DNA from 3 places in the Kosakonia oryzendophytica genome. Region 2 is predicted to be linked to each of the others. Evidence: predicted binding sites of a transcription regulator. Region 2 holds the regulator's gene; each other region holds the start of a gene.

Region 1 (6,488 bases), 1.6 Mb from region 2:
CCGGGGTTAATCCCACGCCTTTGAGCCAGACGCTCCAGAAAGGTAAGAAAATGCCGTAGCTGAAAAAGTAGGTGAAATAAGCGAGCGCCAGCCAGCGCGTGGACTGCAGAACCATGATTTCCTCCTGAATGGAGGCGATAGTCTGGCGGCAAATAGCCGGGCTGGCAAGTAACAATCAGATAACAAGGTGTGGCGGCCTAACGGATGTATGAATCCAGCACGCTTAATACGACATCCAGGTCTGCTTCGCGCTTAATTTCATCGCTTTCATGGACGATATGATCGGTCAGATGCCCTTTAATCACTTCGCGCATTAAGCCATTCACCGCACCACGGATGGCCGCGATTTGCTGCAAAACCTGTGCGCATTCATGCGGTTCGTCGAGCATTTTTTTCAGCGCAACCACCTGCCCTTCTATTTTGCTTGCCCGCGCTTTTAGCTTTCGTTTATCCCGAATGGTGTGCGACATACAGACCTCAGTTTCATCGTGCTTCACAGACGATAGCATACCATGCAACAACTGGGGGGGAGTTTCTTTCTAATGGGGGGCAGTATTTTTTACTGGGGGGGAGTTTCTTTCTACTGGGGGGTAGTATTTTTTACTGGGGGGGAGTAGATTTAAGCGCACAAAATGTTACCGAGAATTATTCTCATGAATGACTTCACCACCCTTTTTCAGCAAGGGAACGCCTGGTTTTTTATTCCCAGCGCAATTCTGCTCGGCGCCCTGCATGGCCTGGAGCCAGGACACTCAAAGACCATGATGGCGGCGTTTATTATCGCGATCAAAGGTACGGTTAAACAGGCCATCATGTTAGGGCTGGCAGCCACGGTCTCTCATACCGCGGTAGTCTGGCTGATCGCATTGGGCGGGATGTTTATCAGCCAGAAATTTACCGCCCAATCGGTGGAACCCTGGCTGCAAATGATCTCCGCCGTGGTGATCCTCGGTACAGCAACGTGGATGTTCTGGCGGACATGGCAAGGGGAAAGCGCCCGACGTGCAGGCCATCATCACCACGATCATCATGACGATCATCACCATCATCATCACGGCCACGCTCCGCAGCCACGCGGGTTAATCTTCCAGCCACAACTCGCTGCGGTGCGTGCACAGCCAAATATCCTCGCCATGCGGAGCGTAGCAAAAGAAGAAGAGGAGTATCAGGATGCGCATGAACGGGCACACGCCCGGGATATTGAGCGACGTTTTAACGGTGGTGACGTCACCAATGGACAAATTCTGCTGTTCGGCCTGACCGGTGGCTTGATCCCATGCCCGGCGGCCATCACCATTCTGCTTATCTGTATTCAGCTTAAGGCGCTGACATTAGGTGCAACGATGGTGGTCTGTTTCAGTATTGGCCTGGCGCTCACGCTGGTCGCCGTTGGCGTAGGTGCGGCAATCAGTGTACAACAGGCGGCAAAACGCTGGTCTGGCTTTAATACACTCGCCCGTAAAGCCCCCTACTTTTCCAGCGTGTTGATCGCTCTGGTCGGTATTTACATGGGCTTTCACGGCTACGCCGGTTTGCAATAAGGCATAAAAAAAGCCCCGAACGGGGCTTTTTTATTTGCCTGAAACTTAAGCGTAAACCGGGAAGCGAGCGCAGATATCCAGCACTTTCTGTTTCGTGCGCTCAATCACCGCTTCGTCATTGATGCTATCCAGCACGTCGCACATCCAGCCAGCCAGCTCTTTCACTTCCGCTTCTTTAAAGCCGCGACGGGTTACCGCCGGGCTACCGATGCGGATACCGGAGGTGACAAACGGGCTTTTCGGATCGTTCGGTACGCTGTTTTTGTTAACGGTGATGTTAGCGCGACCCAGTGCAGCATCGGCTTCTTTACCGGTCAGGTTTTTATCCACCAGATCCAGCAGGAACAGGTGGTTATCTGTACCACCGGATACCACTTTGTAACCACGGTTCAGGAACACTTCCACCATCGCTTTGGCGTTTTTCGCAACCTGCTGCTGATAGGTTTTGAATTCCGGCTCCATCGCTTCTTTCAGCGCCACCGCTTTACCGGCGATCACGTGCATCAGCGGGCCGCCCTGGCCGCCAGGGAACACAGCTGAGTTCAGTTTTTTATACAGCTCTTCGCTGCCGCCTTTCGCCAGGATCAGACCACCGCGCGGGCCAGCCAGCGTTTTGTGGGTTGTGGTGGTCACCACGTGTGCATGCGGAACCGGGTTCGGGTAAACGCCTGCGGCGACCAGACCTGCAACGTGCGCCATATCCACAAACAGGTATGCACCGATGCTGTCAGCGATTTCACGCATTTTTGCCCAGTCAACCACGCCGGAATAAGCCGAGAAACCACCGATGATCATTTTCGGCTTGTGTTTCTGCGCCTGCGCGTTCAGGTCGTTGTAATCAATATGGCCGGTTTCATCGATGCCGTAAGGCACGATGTTATACAGTTTACCGGAGAAGTTAACCGGAGAACCGTGCGTCAGGTGACCCCCGTGCGCCAGGTTCATACCCAGTACGGTATCGCCCGGCTCCAGCAGAGAGGTGTACACAGCGAAGTTCGCCTGTGAACCTGAATGCGGCTGGACGTTGGCATAATCAGCGCCGAATAGCTCTTTTGCACGGTCGATCGCCAGTTGCTCAACAATGTCGACATATTCGCAACCGCCGTAGTAGCGTTTGCCCGGGTAACCTTCGGCGTATTTGTTCGTCAGCTGAGAACCCTGAGCCTGCATTACACGCGGGCTGGTGTAGTTTTCGGAGGCGATCAGTTCAATGTGTTCTTCCTGACGTACTTTTTCCTGCTCCATAGCCTGCCACAGTTCGGCATCATAATCGGCAATGTTCATTTCACGCTTTAACATCCGCATCTCCTGACTCAGCTAACAAAAACAACTCTAAACGAGGGCCCAATTTGGGGAACGGCTCACAGTATAACTGATTAATATCCTGATAACAGGTCTTGACAAAGGTTTTTACGCAAACGATTGGCTCCGCGCCAGTCAAGGGTTTGAGCGATAACGGGCTTCGCCATATAAGCGGATTTCTTTTCAGGTTTGTGATGCAACTTATTCACGATGCAAATCCTTTAGATGGCCCGCTCTTTACAAGGCCGTGCGCTGCGCTATAAGATGCATTTAAAATACAACTTTAAATAATCATCGCTAAAGGAAGCCATAATGCTCGACGCTCAAACCATCGCTACGGTCAAAGCCACCCTTCCCCTGCTGGCCGCCACCGGACCTAAACTCACCGCACATTTTTACGACCGGATGTTCAGCCACAACCCGGAACTAAAAGAGATCTTTAATATGAGCAATCAGCGCAATGGCGACCAGCGTGAAGCGCTGTTCAACGCGATTGCCGCTTATGCCAGTAATATCGATAACCTCGCGGCATTGCTGCCCGCCGTTGAAAAGATCGCACAGAAACACACCAGTTTTCAGATCCAGCCGGAGCAGTACAACATTGTCGGCGCGCACCTTCTGGCAACGCTGGATGAAATGTTCAGCCCCGGACAAGAGGTACTGGATGCCTGGGGTAAAGCCTATGGCGTGCTGGCTGGGGTGTTTATCAATCGTGAAGCGCAGATTTACCGTGAGCACGCGGAAAAACAGGGCGGCTGGCAAGGAACACGCGCGTTCCGCTTGCTGGAGAAAACCCCGCAGAGTGCACTGATCACCAGCTTTGAATTCGCACCGGTAGATGATCAGCCGGTGGCGTCTTACCAGCCGGGACAATATCTTGGCATCTGGCTGAAGCCGGAAGGTTTCGCGAATCAGGAGATCCGTCAGTACTCGCTGACCCGCCAGCCGAACGGGAAAAGCTACCGTATTGCCGTAAAACGCGAAAGCGGTGGCCAGGTTTCAGAGTGGCTGCACGATAAAGCCCAACCCGGTGATGTGGTGCACCTGGCCGCGCCAGCAGGGGATTTCTTTATGGATGTGCCTGCTGCTACTCCGGTTACGTTAATCTCCGCAGGCGTAGGGCTAACCCCGATGCTGGCAATGCTGGACAGCCTTGCCGCCTCTCAGCACAGCGCACAGGTGAACTGGTTTCATGCCGCCGACAATGGCCAGGTTCACGCTTTCGCCGATGAAGTCAGCAAGCTGGGAGCATCACTGGATCGCTTCTATCAACATGTCTGGTATCGCCAACCGGAAGCAGCAGATCGAAGTGCAGGTCGTTTTAACAGCGAAGGGTTAATGGATTTAACGCAACTGGAAGGAAAATTCAGCGACCCGATGATGCAGTTTTACCTCTGCGGGCCGGTTGGATTTATGCAGTTTGCCGCTCAGCAACTGGTGACGCTCGGCGTAGACAAAGCCAATATCCACTACGAATGCTTTGGGCCGCATAAGGTCCTGTAAGCAGACATTCCCTCACCCGGCAGGGTGAGGGAATCACATCAGATTGCCGCGTCGTCTTCTTCGCCGGTACGGATACGCACCACGCGCGCAACGTCAAAGACGAAGATTTTGCCGTCGCCGATCTTACCGGTCTGCGCCGTGCGGATAATGGTATCCACGCAGGTATCAACGATATCGTCGGTGACCACAATTTCAATTTTCACCTTGGGTAGAAAGTCCACCATGTATTCCGCGCCGCGGTAGAGTTCTGTGTGGCCTTTCTGGCGACCAAACCCTTTCACTTCGGTCACCGTCATCCCGGTGATACCGACTTCCGCCAGTGCTTCACGCACATCATCCAGTTTGAAAGGTTTAATAATCGCATCAATCTTTTTCATGGTGGGTCCTTAAACGCTCTTGCCAGTCTGCTGCATCGTAATCGGTTGCTCACAGTATCATACTCACCGCGCCATTACTCCTTAAAGTCGTTGGCGTCCAGCTCATGTCGCGAGAGTAATTTGTAAAATTCAGTCCGATTGCGGCCCGCCATCCGCGCGGCGTGGGTCACATTACCTTTGGTGATTTGCAACAGCTTACGCAGGTAGTTAAGTTCAAACTGATTACGCGCTTCAACAAAGGTAGGCAACGCCGTGTTTTCCCCTTCCAGCGCCTGTTCAACCAGCGCATCGCTGATCACTGGAGAGGATGTCAGCGCCACGCACTGCTCAATCACGTTCACCAGTTGACGCACGTTACCCGGCCAGCTCGCGGTCATCAGCCGTTTCATGGCATCGGTGGAGAAAGCACGCACAAACGGTTTGTGGCGATCCGCTGCCTGACGCAGCAGATGGTTCGCCAGCAGCGGAATATCTTCCGCGCGCTCCGCCAGTGCCGGGATTTTGAGGTTCACAACATTCAGACGGTAGAACAAATCCTCACGAAACTCACCGCGCTCCATCGCTTTCGGCAGGTCGCGGTGGGTGGCGGAAATAATACGCACATTAATATCAATATCGCGGTTGCTGCCCAGCGGGCGGACTTTACGCTCCTGCAGCACACGCAGTAATTTCACCTGCAACGGAATTGGCATATCGCCAATTTCATCAAGAAACAGCGTACCGCCTTCCGCCGCCTGAAACAGCCCTTCGCGGCTACTGACCGCGCCGGTAAACGCCCCGCGCGCATGACCAAACAGTTCCGACTCCAGCAATTGCTCGGGTAATGCACCGCAGTTGATGGCGATAAACGCGCTTTTACTGCGAGGGCTGGCGTTGTGGATCGCCTGCGCGAGGATCTCCTTGCCGGTACCACTTTGCCCGTTGATCAGCACGCTGACATCGGACTGCGCCACCATTCGCGCCTGCTCCAGCAAGCGCAGCATGACCGGGCTACGGGTAACAATGCTTTCGCGCCACTGATCGTCAGCCGCCGGGCCGCTGTGTTCCAGCGCCTCATCAATGGCTTTGTATAACGCGTCTTTATCCACCGGTTTGGTAAGAAAGCTAAAGACGCCCTGCTGCGTGGCGGCTACCGCATCCGGTATTGAGCCATGCGCCGTCAGGATAATCACCGGCATGCCAGGCTGAACGCGCTGAATCTCAGCAAACAGCTGCATGCCATCCATTTCATCCATGCGCAGGTCGCTTATCACCAGATCGACCTTTTCCCGCGCCAGAATGCGCAATCCTTCCTGCCCGCTCTCGGCGGTGACAATGCTGTACCCCTCGCTGGTAAGACGCAACCCCAGCAGCTTCAGCAGGCCAGGGTCGTCATCCACCAGCAGTAAATGGGCAGGTTTGCGGCTTGTCATGGTTTTACATCCTCCTGATTCCCGTCATTTTTCGACGGGCGCGTGCTATCCGGCATATCGGCTGGCGCGGGCTTACGCGTGGAAAGACGCCGTTCAATATCGGTCAGCGTCTCCAGCTTGCGCGTGGTGGTTTCCAGTTGCTCACGTAAAAATTGCTGCTGCTGGCGCAACGTATCCAGCTCGCTATCGGTGGATTGTTGCAGTTTGCTGTAGCGACTGCGCTCTTCTGACAGTTGTAACTGCAACATTTCACTATCGCGCCAGAGCTGGAACAACGGGCGAACCTGCGCCGGGATAGTCGGGCTTACAGCGTCCAGCCGGGTAGTGTAATCACGCCGTTCAAGCGGTGTGAT
Region 2 (6,488 bases):
TCGCAGAGGGGCCGTACCCCATCTCATGCAGGATAAACGGTGAGCCGGTCAGCCAGGCGAAGAAACTGGCGGAACAGGCAGCATAGATAATCACATTGCCACGATAGTCGCGGGCGCGCAGCAGATCCATAAATGTCAGCGACTGCTCATCCGGCGCCGTTGCCTCAGCCGACGATTTCAGGCGTAACGCCGGGATCATCAACACCAGCGTAATCACCAGCAGCGTGGCAAAGATTGCCTGCCAGCCGAGATGCGCAAGGATCCACGCGCCGAGCAGGGGGGCCAGCGCGGGTGTCAGCCCGACCAGCGGCATAATTGTGGCGAAAATACGGTTAACACGGTGTGACGGGTAATAATCCGTGACCAGCGCCTGCCAGCTTACTGTTGCGGCGCAAACCCCGACGGCCTGTACAAAACGCAGCACCAATAACAGCGTGGCGTCCCGCACCCATACTGTTCCCAGACAGCCCACAGCGAAAATCCCCAGGCCGGTTAACAGAATCGGTTTGCGCCCATAGCGATCCGATAACGGTCCCCACAGCAGTTGTGCAACGGCAAACCCGGCCAGAAACAGGCTCAATGTGGCGCTGACAACAGCGGAGGAGGTCTCTAAATCTTGCTGAATAGCGCTGAACGCGGGCAGGTACATATCGGTGGCTAAAAAGCCCAGCACGCTTAATCCCGCGAGCCAGACTAAAAATCCTTTGCCAGGTTGCATTGTGGTATCTCTTCTTTGTGCAGGTTATCAGGGTTGTCGAGTGTAAGGAGTGCATTCTCCCTTGTGAAACGCTAATATTTGCGCAATGGTTTCAAATTTTTTGCAGGCAGATTATGTGGTCAGAATATTCGCTGGAAGTGGTAGATGCTGTGGCGCGTAACGGCAGTTTTAGCGGCGCGGCTCAGGAGTTGCACCGCGTGCCTTCTGCTGTCAGCTACACCGTGAGGCAACTGGAGGAGTGGCTGGCGGTTCCACTGTTTGAACGGCGTCACCGCGATGTGGAGTTAACGCCCGCTGGCGTCTGGTTTTTGAAAGAAGGGCGTTCTGTTATCAAAAAAATGCAGGTCACCCGTCAACAGTGCCAGCAGATTGCGAATGGCTGGCGCGGGCAACTGGCGATTGCGGTGGACAACATTGTCAGACCCGAACGCACACGACAGCTGATCGTCGATTTTTATCGTCACTTTAGCGATGTGGAACTCCAGGTTTATCAGGAAGTGTTTAACGGCGTCTGGGATGCACTGGCCGACGGGCGTGTTGAACTGGCTATTGGTGCAACGCAGGCTATCCCGGTCGGTGGGCGCTATGCTTTTCGCGATATGGGAATGCTGAGCTGGAAGTGTGTGGTTTCCTGTCGGCATCCGCTGGCGGCGCTGCCGGGCCCATTAAGTGATGAGACGTTGCGTAACTGGCCCTCACTGATACAGGAAGATACATCACGCTCGTTACCAAAGCGCATTACCTGGCTGCTGGATAACCAGAAACGCGTGATAGTACCGGACTGGAAATCATCCGAAGCCTGTCTGTCTGCCGGGTTGTGCGTGGGAATGGTCCCGGCGCATTTTGCCAGGCCCTGGCTCGATCGCGGGGAGTGGGTGGCGCTGGAGCTGGAAAATCCCTTCCCAGATGCCGCTTGTTGCCTGACGTGGCAGCAGAACGAGGCATCACCTGCACTGAACTGGCTTCTTGAGTACCTGGGGGACAGTGAAACGCTGAATCGGGAATGGTTGCGGGAGCCGGAATAAGGGCTCCCGCAAAAGGGGATTAACGGCGGTAGTCGCGGAACGGACCATCGGCGACTGAGCGACGCTCGATCAGACGCGGATGCACTTCAATGGATTGCGACTCTTCGCGTTTATTCACAATACGGTCAAGCAGCATGGTAAACGCAGTTTCACCCAGCGAATCTTTCGGCTGGTGTATTGTGGTCAGTGACGGCGTGAAGAAGCGGGAGTTACGCACATTGTCATACCCGATCACCGAAATATCCTGTGGGACGCGTAATCCCATCTCGTCGGCCGCACACAGCGCACCCATGGCCATAATATCGCCGCCGCAGAAAACGGCTGTCGGGCGATGCGTCTGTGCAAGGATCTGCTGCATGGCGCGATAACCAGACTCAGGTTCAAAGTCGCCCTGGACAATCCAGCTTTCCGGTACGGAAATGGTGGCTTCTTCCATTGCTTTCATAAAGCCGGCGAGACGGCCCGCGCCGGTGTTGCGCTCAAGCGGACCCGGGATCACACCGATATCGCGGTGGCCGCGTTCGATCAGATAACGCCCGGCCATATAACCGCCTTCAAAGGCGTTATCGATCACCGTGTCAGTAAAGTCGGCTTTGGCTTCGCCCCAGTCCATAACGACCATCGGGATATGGCGATACTCTTCCAGCATGCTCAGTAGGGATTCCGGATACTCGGAACACATTACCAGCAGACCATCAACACGCTTTTGCGCCATCATCGACAAGTAAGCGCGCTGTTTTTCCAGGTTATTCCAGGCATTACCAAGAATCAGGGTGTAGCCTTTCTGGAAGCACTTCTTCTCAACAGCCTCAATGATTTCGGCAAAGTAGGCTGCTTCGCTGCTGGTGGCCAGCAGGCCGATCGATTTGGTGTGATTCACCTTCAGGCTGCGCGCCACGGCGCTCGGTGAATAATGCAGCTCTTTGATCGCCGCCCACACAGCATTGCGCGTCTCTTCGGCGACAAAACGTGTTTTGTTAATTACGTGTGATACGGTTGTGGTGGAAACGTTTGCTCGCTTCGCTACGTCTTTGATCGTTGCCATCAGATGTCACTCCAGACCATATCTCAAGCTCCTGATAATACATAAGGTAAACGTTTGCCTTCAATCACCCTGTACCCATGAATGGGGGTGCGGTACGCCGGGAAAAAGACACTGGACGTCAGGAGGGGAGTCAATGGCCGGTACGCTAATAAATTTAGCGTCGAATTTTGTCTGATCTTGAGCAAAAGGGGAAGTGATAAAACATCTGACACGCTAATTCCTGCAAGATTTTTACGTTTATTTGTGCAAAAATGCGCTATCTCACTTTTTGTGTGGAAATTAAAACGGAGAAAATTGATGAGCACCGACCTGAAGTATTCACTGTTCACTACCGTCATCGTGCTGGGTCTGATCGTTTTCGGCGCCCTGACTGCTGCACTGCATTGATTCTGCGCGAGGGGGAACCGGGTTCCCCCTCCGTTTTCATCCCCGCCATTGTTATCAATTTTGCAATACTCTTTTGTCATTCCGCTAACTGCTGTTTTTTGTGATTGATGTCATACTTTTGACTTCTGCGACAGTGTCCCGAATCGACACGGCTTTTCCGGAGTCAGTTTATGAAAATGAATTTCCCTTTGCTTGCCCTGGCGATTGGCGCCTTTGGCATCGGTACGACCGAGTTCTCCCCGATGGGATTACTGCCGGTGATTGCCCGCGGCGTTGACGTTTCTATCCCGGCGGCGGGGATGCTGATTAGCGCCTATGCTGTCGGCGTAATGGTCGGTGCGCCGTTAATGACCTTACTGCTTTCTCATCGCGGCAGACGCAACGCGCTGATTTTTTTGATGGCGATTTTTACGCTGGGTAATGTGTTGTCGGCGATTGCACCGAATTACGCCACCCTGATGCTGGCGCGTATCGTCACCAGTCTCAATCACGGGGCATTCTTTGGCCTGGGATCGGTGGTTGCTGCAAGCGTTGTTGCCAAAGAAAAACAAGCCAGCGCCGTCGCCACCATGTTTATGGGGCTAACCATCGCCAATATCGGTGGGGTGCCGGCTGCGACCTGGCTGGGTGAAACCATTGGCTGGCGCATGTCGTTTATGGCAACTGCGGCACTGGGCATTGTCGCCATGCTGAGTCTGTTCTTCTCACTGCCGAAAGGCGGCACCGGAGAACGCCCTGAGGTGCGTAAAGAGCTGGCGGTGCTGATGCGCCCGCAGGTCTTGTCTGCACTGCTGACCACAGTATTAGGGGCAGGGGCGATGTTCACGCTGTATACCTACATTTCACCGGTTCTGCGGACCATCACAGATGCGACGCCTGTCTTTATTACGGCAATGCTGGTGCTGATTGGCGTTGGGTTCTCCATCGGCAACTATCTTGGCGGTAAACTGGCGGACCGTTCTGTGACCGGAACACTTAAAGGCTTTTTGGTGCTGTTGATTGCCATCATGCTGGCTATCCCGTTTCTTGCACAAAGCGCGATCGGCGCGGCTATCAGTATGGTGGTCTGGGGCGCAGCGACTTTCGCCGTGGTGCCGCCGTTGCAGATGCGAGTCATGCGCGTGGCACATGAAGCACCGGGTCTGTCCTCTTCCGTGAACATTGGTGCATTTAACCTGGGGAACGCATTGGGTGCCGCAGCCGGTGGGGCAGTCATATCCGGTGGTCTGGGTTACAGCTTTGTGCCGGTGATGGGGGCGATTATCGCCGGTCTTGGCCTGTTGGTGGTGCTCTCTTCGGGCCGTACTCAGCCGGAACGTGCCTGCACAGCAGCAGAATAATAATCAGGAGGGGGTTCCCCCTCCTGGTGAGATTTACGCAGCGAGATTTTTCGCCACAAAGTCCCAGTTTACCAGCGCCCAGAAGTGCTCCAGATAGTTCGGACGGGCGTTACGGTAATCGATGTAATAGGCATGTTCCCAGACATCAACGGTCAGCAACGGCGTGGCATCCGTCGTTAGCGGTGTACCGGCGTTCGATGTTGACACAATCGCCAGTTCGCCATCAGCCTTCTTCACCAGCCATGTCCAGCCCGCACCAAAGTTTTTGACCGCCGCGTCGGTAAACTGCGCTTTGAATTCAGCGAAGCTACCGAATGACTTCGCAATAGCAGAAGCCAGCGCGCCTGTCGGTTCGCCACCCGCGTTCGGGGCGAGACAGTGCCAGTAGAAAGTGTGGTTCCAGACCTGCGCGGCATTGTTAAACACGCCGCCTTCGCTGCTCTTCACGATCGCTTCCAGGGATTTGCCTTCGAAGGCAGTGCCTTTGATCAGGTTATTAAGGTTGGTGACATAGGCCTGATGGTGCTTACCATAGTGGTAGTCCAGTGTTTCAGCCGAGATATGCGGCGCCAGGGCGTCTTTTGCATACGGTAATGCAGGTAATTCGAACGACATTGCTACTCTCCTTCATTATTTTAATACACCCAATAGCCCTACTGAGTGTATGGATAGAGTAGCAAATAGAAAGGGGTGGCAAAAGAGAGAGTTACCTGCCACAGAAGCGGCAGGTAACAGGATTAACGAATGGTTTTCGGTGTAACCACGCGGCGGGCACCGACGTAGTGACGCTGCCAGTAGTCTTCACTGAGCGAGGTAACCTGAATATCCTGGCCGCTGCGCGGTGACTGGATAAACTTGCCGTTACCTACGTAAACACCAACGTGGTCCGCTGTGCCGCGACCCTGGGTGCGGAAAAAGACCAAATCACCGCTTTCCAGTTCTGCGACATTCACCGGCGAGGCATCACGCAGGTGATACATCTCATTTGCCGTACGTGGAATGCGGAATTTCACCAAATCTTTATAGGCGTAATAGACCAGTCCACTGCAGTCGAAACCTGTATTGGGAGAGGTGCCGCCCCAGTGATATGGCTTGCCAATCTGATTCATCAGTTTGGACATGGCGGTTTTCTGCGCTTTTTGGATACGGACTTTGTGCACATCGGCAAGAGCAGCCGTCTTAGTGCTTTTGACTTTAACGCAGTGCGGTTTGTGGCCTTTACGCGGCGTACATTTTTCGGTCCAGGTTACAGCAGCGGTTTTGGTCTGGCTGGATTTATTACGACGCGTAGAGAGTTGGCTGGCTTTACTGCTGGTGGTGACTTTCTTCGTTGCCGGAGATTTTTTGGTCTCCGTCGTTTTTTTGTTCGTTATTTTGTTCGTTGTTTTGGTTTCTGCGTTGCGACTGTTTTTCTTTGATGTCTTTTGCGATGTGGTTTTTTTCTTACGTTCGGATGCTTTCGCCAGATGCGATTTTTGCACGGCCGACGCTCGCGCCTGTTCAGAGGCGTTAGCCAATGGCGTGAAAGAAAGCGTGGTGAACAACAAAGCACAGAGCGTGATCGAAGATTTTGGTATTCGCGCCACTGAGCAATCCCCTGTTAGAGCAGGCATTTAACAATGCGTGCGTATGATTTCAAAACCCGTCGATTCTAATCCATAAAAAGCACAAAAGTTAAGAGTGTTTTTGCATCTATAGCTGCGTTTCGTTAGCAAGCGCAAAAAAAAGCAGCAAAACGTTTCTATGGCGGTTAAGAGTTAAGCAACCGGCGGAATCTGAATTGTGTTAAGTCACATTTTGGAGGCAACTTTACAGGTATGGACGTAAAATCGTAACCAGTGAACAAAATGTTATTTTCGGTTGGCTCTCTGAACCGTTACACTATCCACCATCTGCCGTAGAAGTTGAAGGAAGCAAGACAATGAGCACTACACTTGAAAAAATCCAGCGCCAGATCGCTGAAAACCCGATTC
Region 3 (6,488 bases), 270 kb from region 2:
GCGTCAGTTTATTCAACAAGGGCTGGGGATTTTCGGTGGCGCCATTGCCGACCGTTTCGGGGCAAAACCGTTGATTGTCACCGGCATGCTGATGCGCGCGGGCGGCTTCATTGCCATGGGCGTTGCGCATGAACCCTGGGTGTTGTGGCTCTCCTGCTTGCTCTCCGGGCTTGGTGGCACACTGTTCGACCCACCGCGGTCAGCGCTGGTGGTCAAACTGGTGCGCCCACACCAGCGTAGTCGCTTTTTCTCTCTGTTGATGATGCAGGATAGCGCCGGCGCGGTTGTCGGCGCTTTGCTAGGCAGTTGGCTGTTACAATACGATTTTCGTCTCGTCTGCGCCGTGGGCGCGTTAATGTTTGTTCTTTGCGCCGCGTTTAACGCCTGGTTACTGCCCGCGTGGAAATTATCGACTGTGAAAGCCCCTGTGCGCGAAGGGCTTGGCCGGGTACTGCATGATAAACGCTTTGTGACCTATGTTCTGACGTTGACTGGCTATTACATGCTCGCGGTACAGGTAATGTTAATGCTGCCAATTATGGTTAACGACATTGCTGGTTCGCCGGCAGCGGTAAAATGGATGTATGCCATTGAGGCCTGCCTGTCGTTGACTCTGCTCTATCCGATTGCACGCTGGAGCGAGAAACGCTTTCGTCTGGAACACCGCCTGATGTTCGGGTTGCTGGTGATGTCGTTTAGTCTGCTGCCGGTAGGTATGGTGGGCTCATTACAGCAATTGTTCACGCTGATTTGCACGTTCTATATCGGGTCGATTATTGCCGAACCTGCACGTGAAACGCTGGGTGCACAACTGGCGGATGCCCGTGCGCGAGGAAGCTATATGGGGTTCAGTCGCTTAGGATTGGCGTTTGGCGGTGCGCTGGGTTACGCCGGTGGCGGATGGTTGTTTGATGCCGGAAAAGCCTTTAATCAACCGGAACTCCCCTGGATGATGCTGGGGTTGATAGGCCTTATCACCTTCTTTGCACTGCTGTGGCAATTTGGTCTTAAACGTCTGCAACAACGGATGCTGGAACCGGGTGCTTGATTATTCTGCCAGCGGAAGCCCCCGCTTCCGCCAGTGCATTCAGCTTTTTCCGCTGGTCTTTGCGCAGCGTGTCACGCATGCTACTGTCCAGGACTGAAGCATCCGGACCACGTTGAGGAACACATGAGAAAAATCATTTTTGCCGCGGTGTTAATATTGAGCGGCGTGCTGGTGGGCTGTAACCAACTGACCCAATATTCCATCAGCGAACAGGAGATCAATCAGGCGCTGCAAAAACGCAACAATTTCGCTAAAGATATCGGCGTTCCTGGTGTCGCGGATGCACACATTGTGCTGAACAACCTGACCAGCGCAATTGGTCGCGAAGAGCCGAATAAAGTGACGCTGACCGGCGATGCGAATCTGGACATGACCTCCCTCTTTGGCAACCAAAAAGCGGTAATCAAGTTGAAAATGAAAGCGCTGCCGGTTTTTGATAAAGAGAAAGGCGCAATCTACCTGCAGGAAATGGAAGTGGTCGACGCGACAGTCACGCCAGAGAAGATGCAAACCGTTCTGCAGACGCTGTTACCTTATCTTAATCAGTCTTTGCGCAGCTATTTTAATCAGCGCCCGGCCTATGTGCTAAAAGAAGACAACAGCAAAGGCGAAGCGTTGGCGAAGAAATTCGCCAAAGGCATCGAAGTGAAACCTGGCGAGATTATCATCCCCTTCACTGACTGAATACTGGGGGCGCAAATGCGTCCTTTTTTTCAGGAAAAAGATGCAAACGAAAACGTTTCCGCATATCCTTAGTGCCCGGCAAAAACAACTGATCCTCACCAGCCGGAGCATTCCAATGACACAACCCCAGGTTTTGAAAATCCGCCGTCCTGACGACTGGCACGTCCATTTACGTGATGGCGATATGCTGAAAACCGTCGTGCCGTGGACCAGCGAAACTTACGCCCGCGCCATTGTGATGCCCAATCTGGTTCCCCCCGTGACCACCGTGGACGCAGCCCGTGCTTATCGTCAGCGTATTCTTGATGCCGTCCCCGCGGGGCATAATTTCACGCCGTTGATGACCTGCTATCTGACCGATAGCCTGGAGGCCGACGAAGTCGAGCGCGGTTTTAACGAGAATGTCTTCACAGCGGCAAAACTCTATCCGGCAAACGCCACCACCAACTCCAGCCATGGCGTCACCCGTATTGATGCAATCATGCCGGTACTGGAACGCATGGAAAAACTGGGAATGCCACTGTTAGTACATGGCGAAGTGACACAGGCAGAGATCGATATCTTCGATCGCGAAGCACGGTTTATTGAAACCGTGATGGAACCGCTGCGTAAACGCCTGCCCGGCCTGAAAGTGGTGTTCGAACACATCACCACTAAAGACGCCGCTGATTATGTCCGCGAAGGCAACGAACGTCTGGCAGCGACGATCACCCCTCAGCATTTGATGTTTAACCGTAACCACATGTTAGTTGGTGGCGTGCGCCCACATCTCTATTGTCTGCCTATCCTCAAACGCAATGTTCACCAACAGGCTTTGCGAGAGCTGGTTGCCAGTGGGTTTGAACGCGCGTTTCTGGGCACCGACTCTGCGCCACATGCCCGTCATCGTAAAGAGGCCAGCTGTGGCTGCGCGGGTTGTTTCAATGCACCGACTGCGTTGGGCAGCTATGCGACAGTATTTGAAGAGATGAACGCATTGCCGCATCTTGAAGCGTTTACATCGCTGAATGGCCCGCGTTTCTATGGTCTGCCGGTCAACGAAACCTTTATCGAATTGGTGCGCGAGGAGCATGTTGTGCCAGAGACGATTGCCCTATCGGACGATTCACTGGTGCCCTTCCTTGCAGGTGAAACGGTACGCTGGCGCGTTAAACGTTAAAAATTTCACCCCCCTGTTGTAATAAGCATGAATTAACTGTATAAATATACAGTTAATAACGCAGGGGGCTATTATGCGCATTGAAGTGACGATTGCCAAAACCACATCCTTACCGCCTGGCGCCATTGATGCGCTGGCGGGTGAATTATCCCGTCGTTTGAATAATTATTACCCCGATCGTGAAAACAAAATCACGGTTCGTTATGCCGCCGCGAACAATTTGTCCGTGCTCGGTGGTGCAAAAGAAGATAAAGATCGCATAAGTGAAATTTTACAGGAAACCTGGGAAAGCGCTGACGATTGGTTTATCACCGAATAATTTCTCTTTAAGTTTGTTCTTATTGCCGGGTCGCCCCGGCTTTTTTGTTTCTTTGCTAAGCGTGTTAATGACATTGTCGGCAAGTAATAAAATAAGTGATTAAGATCCCGCTCTGTTATTCGAACAAACGCAATCAGCGTAAAAAAGATGTTGCAGAGTGTTTATTCATTCGATCTATCCCCTCAGTTGTTGGTATACTAAAAAGGCTTCAAAAAAAACACGCATTGAACCTCGAAAGTCGTCGTCTAATTAAACACGCTAAAATGGGGGTTATGATGGTAAAGAATAATGAAGTCATCCAGACCCATCCGCTGGTCGGATGGGACATCAGCACCGTGGATAGCTATGATGCCCTGATGCTCCGGCTGCACTACCAGACCCCAAACCAAGCCGCACAGGAAGAGACCGAAGTCGGTCAGACGTTGTGGCTAACGACGGATGTCGCCCGCCAGTTTATTTCGATCCTTGAAGCGGGCATTGCCAAGATTGAATCTGGCGATTACCAGGAAAATGAGTACCGCAGACATTAGTCATAATGCCTCTCAGCCACTCAAAAGGCACCCGGTGGGTGCCTTATTTATTTCCGTTCTTGTATAACGCCCCCATGTTATTTACCCTCCTGAAAAAGCATTCACCTGGAGGACATCATGAAATACGATCTGATTATTATCGGCAGCGGCTCTGTCGGTGCTGCGGCTGGCTATTACGCCACCCGCGCAGGGCTTAATGTGCTGATGATCGATGCACATTTGCCGCCACACAAGGAAGGGAGTCATCACGGTGATACACGCTTAATTCGCCATGCTTACGGTGAGGGGGAAAAATATGTACCGCTTGTCTTGCGCGCCCAACAGCTTTGGGATCAACTGGCGGCAGAAAGCGGCGAAGCCGTGTTCGAACGTACTGGCGTGATCAATATTGGCCCGGCGGACTCCAGCTTCCTCGCCAATGTCGCGCAGAGCGCTTTACAGTGGAACCTGGCGGTGGAAAAGCTCGACGCGCCTTCTTTGATGGCTCGCTGGCCGGAGATCCGCGTGCCGGACGACTATATCGGGCTATTTGAAGCTGACTCGGGAGTACTGCACTGCGAACTGGCGGTGAAAACCTGGATCGACCTTGCCCGAAAAGCCGGTTGCGCACAATTATTCAACTGCCCGGTGACGGCGCTGCATCATACGAGCGACGGTGTTGCAATTGACACGCCGGAAGGAACATTCCACGGCAAGAAAGTGTTGGTCAGCGCAGGAACCTGGGTTCAACGATTGATCCCCACCCTGCCAATACAGCCTGTGCGAAAAGTTTTCGCCTGGTTCCAGGCTGACGGACGGTACAGCACGAAAAATCGCTTCCCGGCATTTACCGGCGAAATGCCTAATGGTGATCAGTATTACGGGTTTCCGGCGGATGACAACGCGCTGAAGATCGGTCGCCACAATGGCGGACAACACATCACTGAACCGCAGCAGCGCACGCCATTTGGTGATGAAGCTGGCGATGGCTCGGAATGCTTCGCTTTCCTGCGCCAGTTTCTGCCCGGCATCGGCGGTTGTTTATACGGCGCCTCTTGTACCTACGATAACTCCCCGGATGAGGATTTTATTATCGATACGCTGGCGGATCACCCCGATACACTGATCATAACAGGGCTGAGCGGACATGGGTTTAAATTCGCCCCCGTACTTGGCGAAATCGCCGCTGCGTTTGCTGCAGGTAACAGTACAGCGTTTGATTTAACCCCGTTTTCTCTTTCTCGCTTTGCGTGATAATCCTTCAGCGACCGGAAATTAAGGTCGCTGAACTTATTAATAACGAGGCCATCATGCGGCAGGTGTTCCATTACGTAATTAATAACGTGCGTGAGCATTTGATGATTTATATTGTCCTGTGGTTACTAGTTACTGCGATCGATATTATCTATATTGTATGGCTGGATTAATAATAACTGACAAAAACTTACATTTATTTAATTAAAGCTCATAACCGCATTCACTCTCACCCATGCTTCAATAACAAAAAAATAAGAAAAATCTGGCACCCATCAGAATGGATGGTTATTTTTTCTCTAACCGATTGAATATATCAACCTGTTCTTATTCAAAAAAAATGATATAGAAAAAATAGCAATTCAATTCATCGATTTTCAGTTGCAATATTATTTAACTCACGCCATTTTAAATTAACTCCCTATTAACTTCGGTTAACAATTATGCAATTGCGTAATACCCCATCTCGCTATGGCGTTATTTCCGTTGCCCTGCACTGGTTGGTCGCTGTCGTGGTTTATGGCATGTTTGCGCTGGGCTTATGGATGGTCACATTGAGCTACTACGACGGCTGGTATCATCAGGCACCCGAGCTTCATAAAAGCATCGGTGCGCTCCTGATGCTGGGATTAGTGGTGCGCATTGTCTGGCGTTTTATCTCGCCGCCCCCGCCTGCGCTTGCTACCTATTCGCCTCTGACACGCATCAGCGCTGCAATCGCGCATATCGCGCTCTACCTGTTGCTGCTTGGCATCATTGTGAGCGGTTACCTGATTTCAACGGCTGACGGTAAACCCATCAGCGTCTTCGGCTTGTTTGAGATTCCGGCAACCCTGGCCGATGCAGGCGTACAAGCAGACCTGGCTGGTACGGTTCACCTGTGGCTGGCATGGAGCGTTGTCGTGTTCTCTGTTTTACACGGACTTGCTGCGTTAAAACACCATTTCATCGATAAAGACGCCACTCTCAAGCGCATGCTGGGAAAATCGTCATCTGACTCTGGAGCATAATATGAAGAAAATCCTGCCGGGACTTACACTCGCCTCGCTGTTATTTGTCACCGGTTCCGCGGTGGCAGCAGACTATAAAATTGACAAAGAAGGTCAACACGCCTTTGTTAATTTCCGTATTCAGCATTTGGGATATAGCTGGTTATACGGGACATTCAAAGATTTCGACGGCACCTTTAGCTTTGATGAGGCAAATCCTTCAGCGGATAAAGTTAACGTCACCATCAATACCAATAGTGTGGATACTAACCACGCCGAACGCGATAAGCACCTGCGTAGTGCGGAATTTCTGAATGTGGCTAAATTCCCGCAAGCGACGTTTACTTCGACAGAAGTGAAGAAAGATGGCGACGGTCTCGACATTACCGGTAATCTCACCCTGAACGGGGTAACAAAACCCGTCACGCTGGAGGCAAAACTGATGGGTCAGGGTAACGATCCATGGGGCGGCGTGCGAGCAGGTTTTGAAGCAGCGGGGAAAATTAAGCTGAAAGACTTTAACATC

The links. The regulator PurR, encoded in region 2, represses purine synthesis genes. The targets are predictions, from matches to a motif close to CANGCAAACGTTTGCNTG.
Region 1: a site for PurR is predicted at 2,953-2,970, ahead of glyA (serine hydroxymethyltransferase). Genes of this name have one in related genera too.
Region 3: a site for PurR is predicted at 1,778-1,795, ahead of pyrC (dihydroorotase). Genes of this name have one in related genera too.

The regions. Positions count from the first base shown of each region.
Region 1 is NZ_CP115659.1:1,316,435-1,322,922, reverse strand. It holds gene O9K67_RS06525 (3-phenylpropionate MFS transporter) at 1-115, opposite strand, end outside; gene rcnR (Ni(II)/Co(II)-binding transcriptional repressor RcnR) at 198-470, opposite strand; gene O9K67_RS06515 (nickel/cobalt efflux protein RcnA) at 654-1,541, shown strand; gene glyA (serine hydroxymethyltransferase) at 1,587-2,840, opposite strand; gene hmpA (NO-inducible flavohemoprotein) at 3,156-4,346, shown strand; gene glnB (nitrogen regulatory protein P-II) at 4,385-4,723, opposite strand; gene glrR (two-component system response regulator GlrR) at 4,798-6,135, opposite strand; gene qseG (two-component system QseEF-associated lipoprotein QseG) at 6,132-6,488, opposite strand, start outside.
Region 2 is NZ_CP115659.1:2,875,077-2,881,564, reverse strand. It holds gene punC (purine nucleoside transporter PunC) at 1-718, opposite strand, end outside; partial or broken gene punR (DNA-binding transcriptional activator PunR) at 832-1,766, shown strand; gene purR (HTH-type transcriptional repressor PurR) at 1,763-2,788, opposite strand; gene cydH (cytochrome bd-I oxidase subunit CydH) at 3,086-3,175, shown strand; gene O9K67_RS13895 (MFS transporter) at 3,346-4,515, shown strand; gene sodB (superoxide dismutase [Fe]) at 4,549-5,130, opposite strand; gene O9K67_RS13885 (C40 family peptidase) at 5,253-6,101, opposite strand; gene O9K67_RS13880 (Grx4 family monothiol glutaredoxin) at 6,437-6,488, shown strand, end outside.
Region 3 is NZ_CP115659.1:3,143,748-3,150,235, forward strand. It holds gene mdtH (multidrug efflux MFS transporter MdtH) at 1-1,048, shown strand, start outside; gene O9K67_RS15235 (lipoprotein) at 1,172-1,732, shown strand; gene pyrC (dihydroorotase) at 1,848-2,891, shown strand; gene dinI (DNA damage-inducible protein I) at 2,965-3,210, shown strand; gene bssS (biofilm formation regulator BssS) at 3,486-3,740, shown strand; gene solA (N-methyl-L-tryptophan oxidase) at 3,858-4,973, shown strand; gene O9K67_RS24775 (hypothetical protein) at 5,078-5,146, shown strand; gene O9K67_RS15265 (cytochrome b) at 5,417-5,983, shown strand; gene O9K67_RS15270 (YceI family protein) at 5,985-6,488, shown strand, end outside.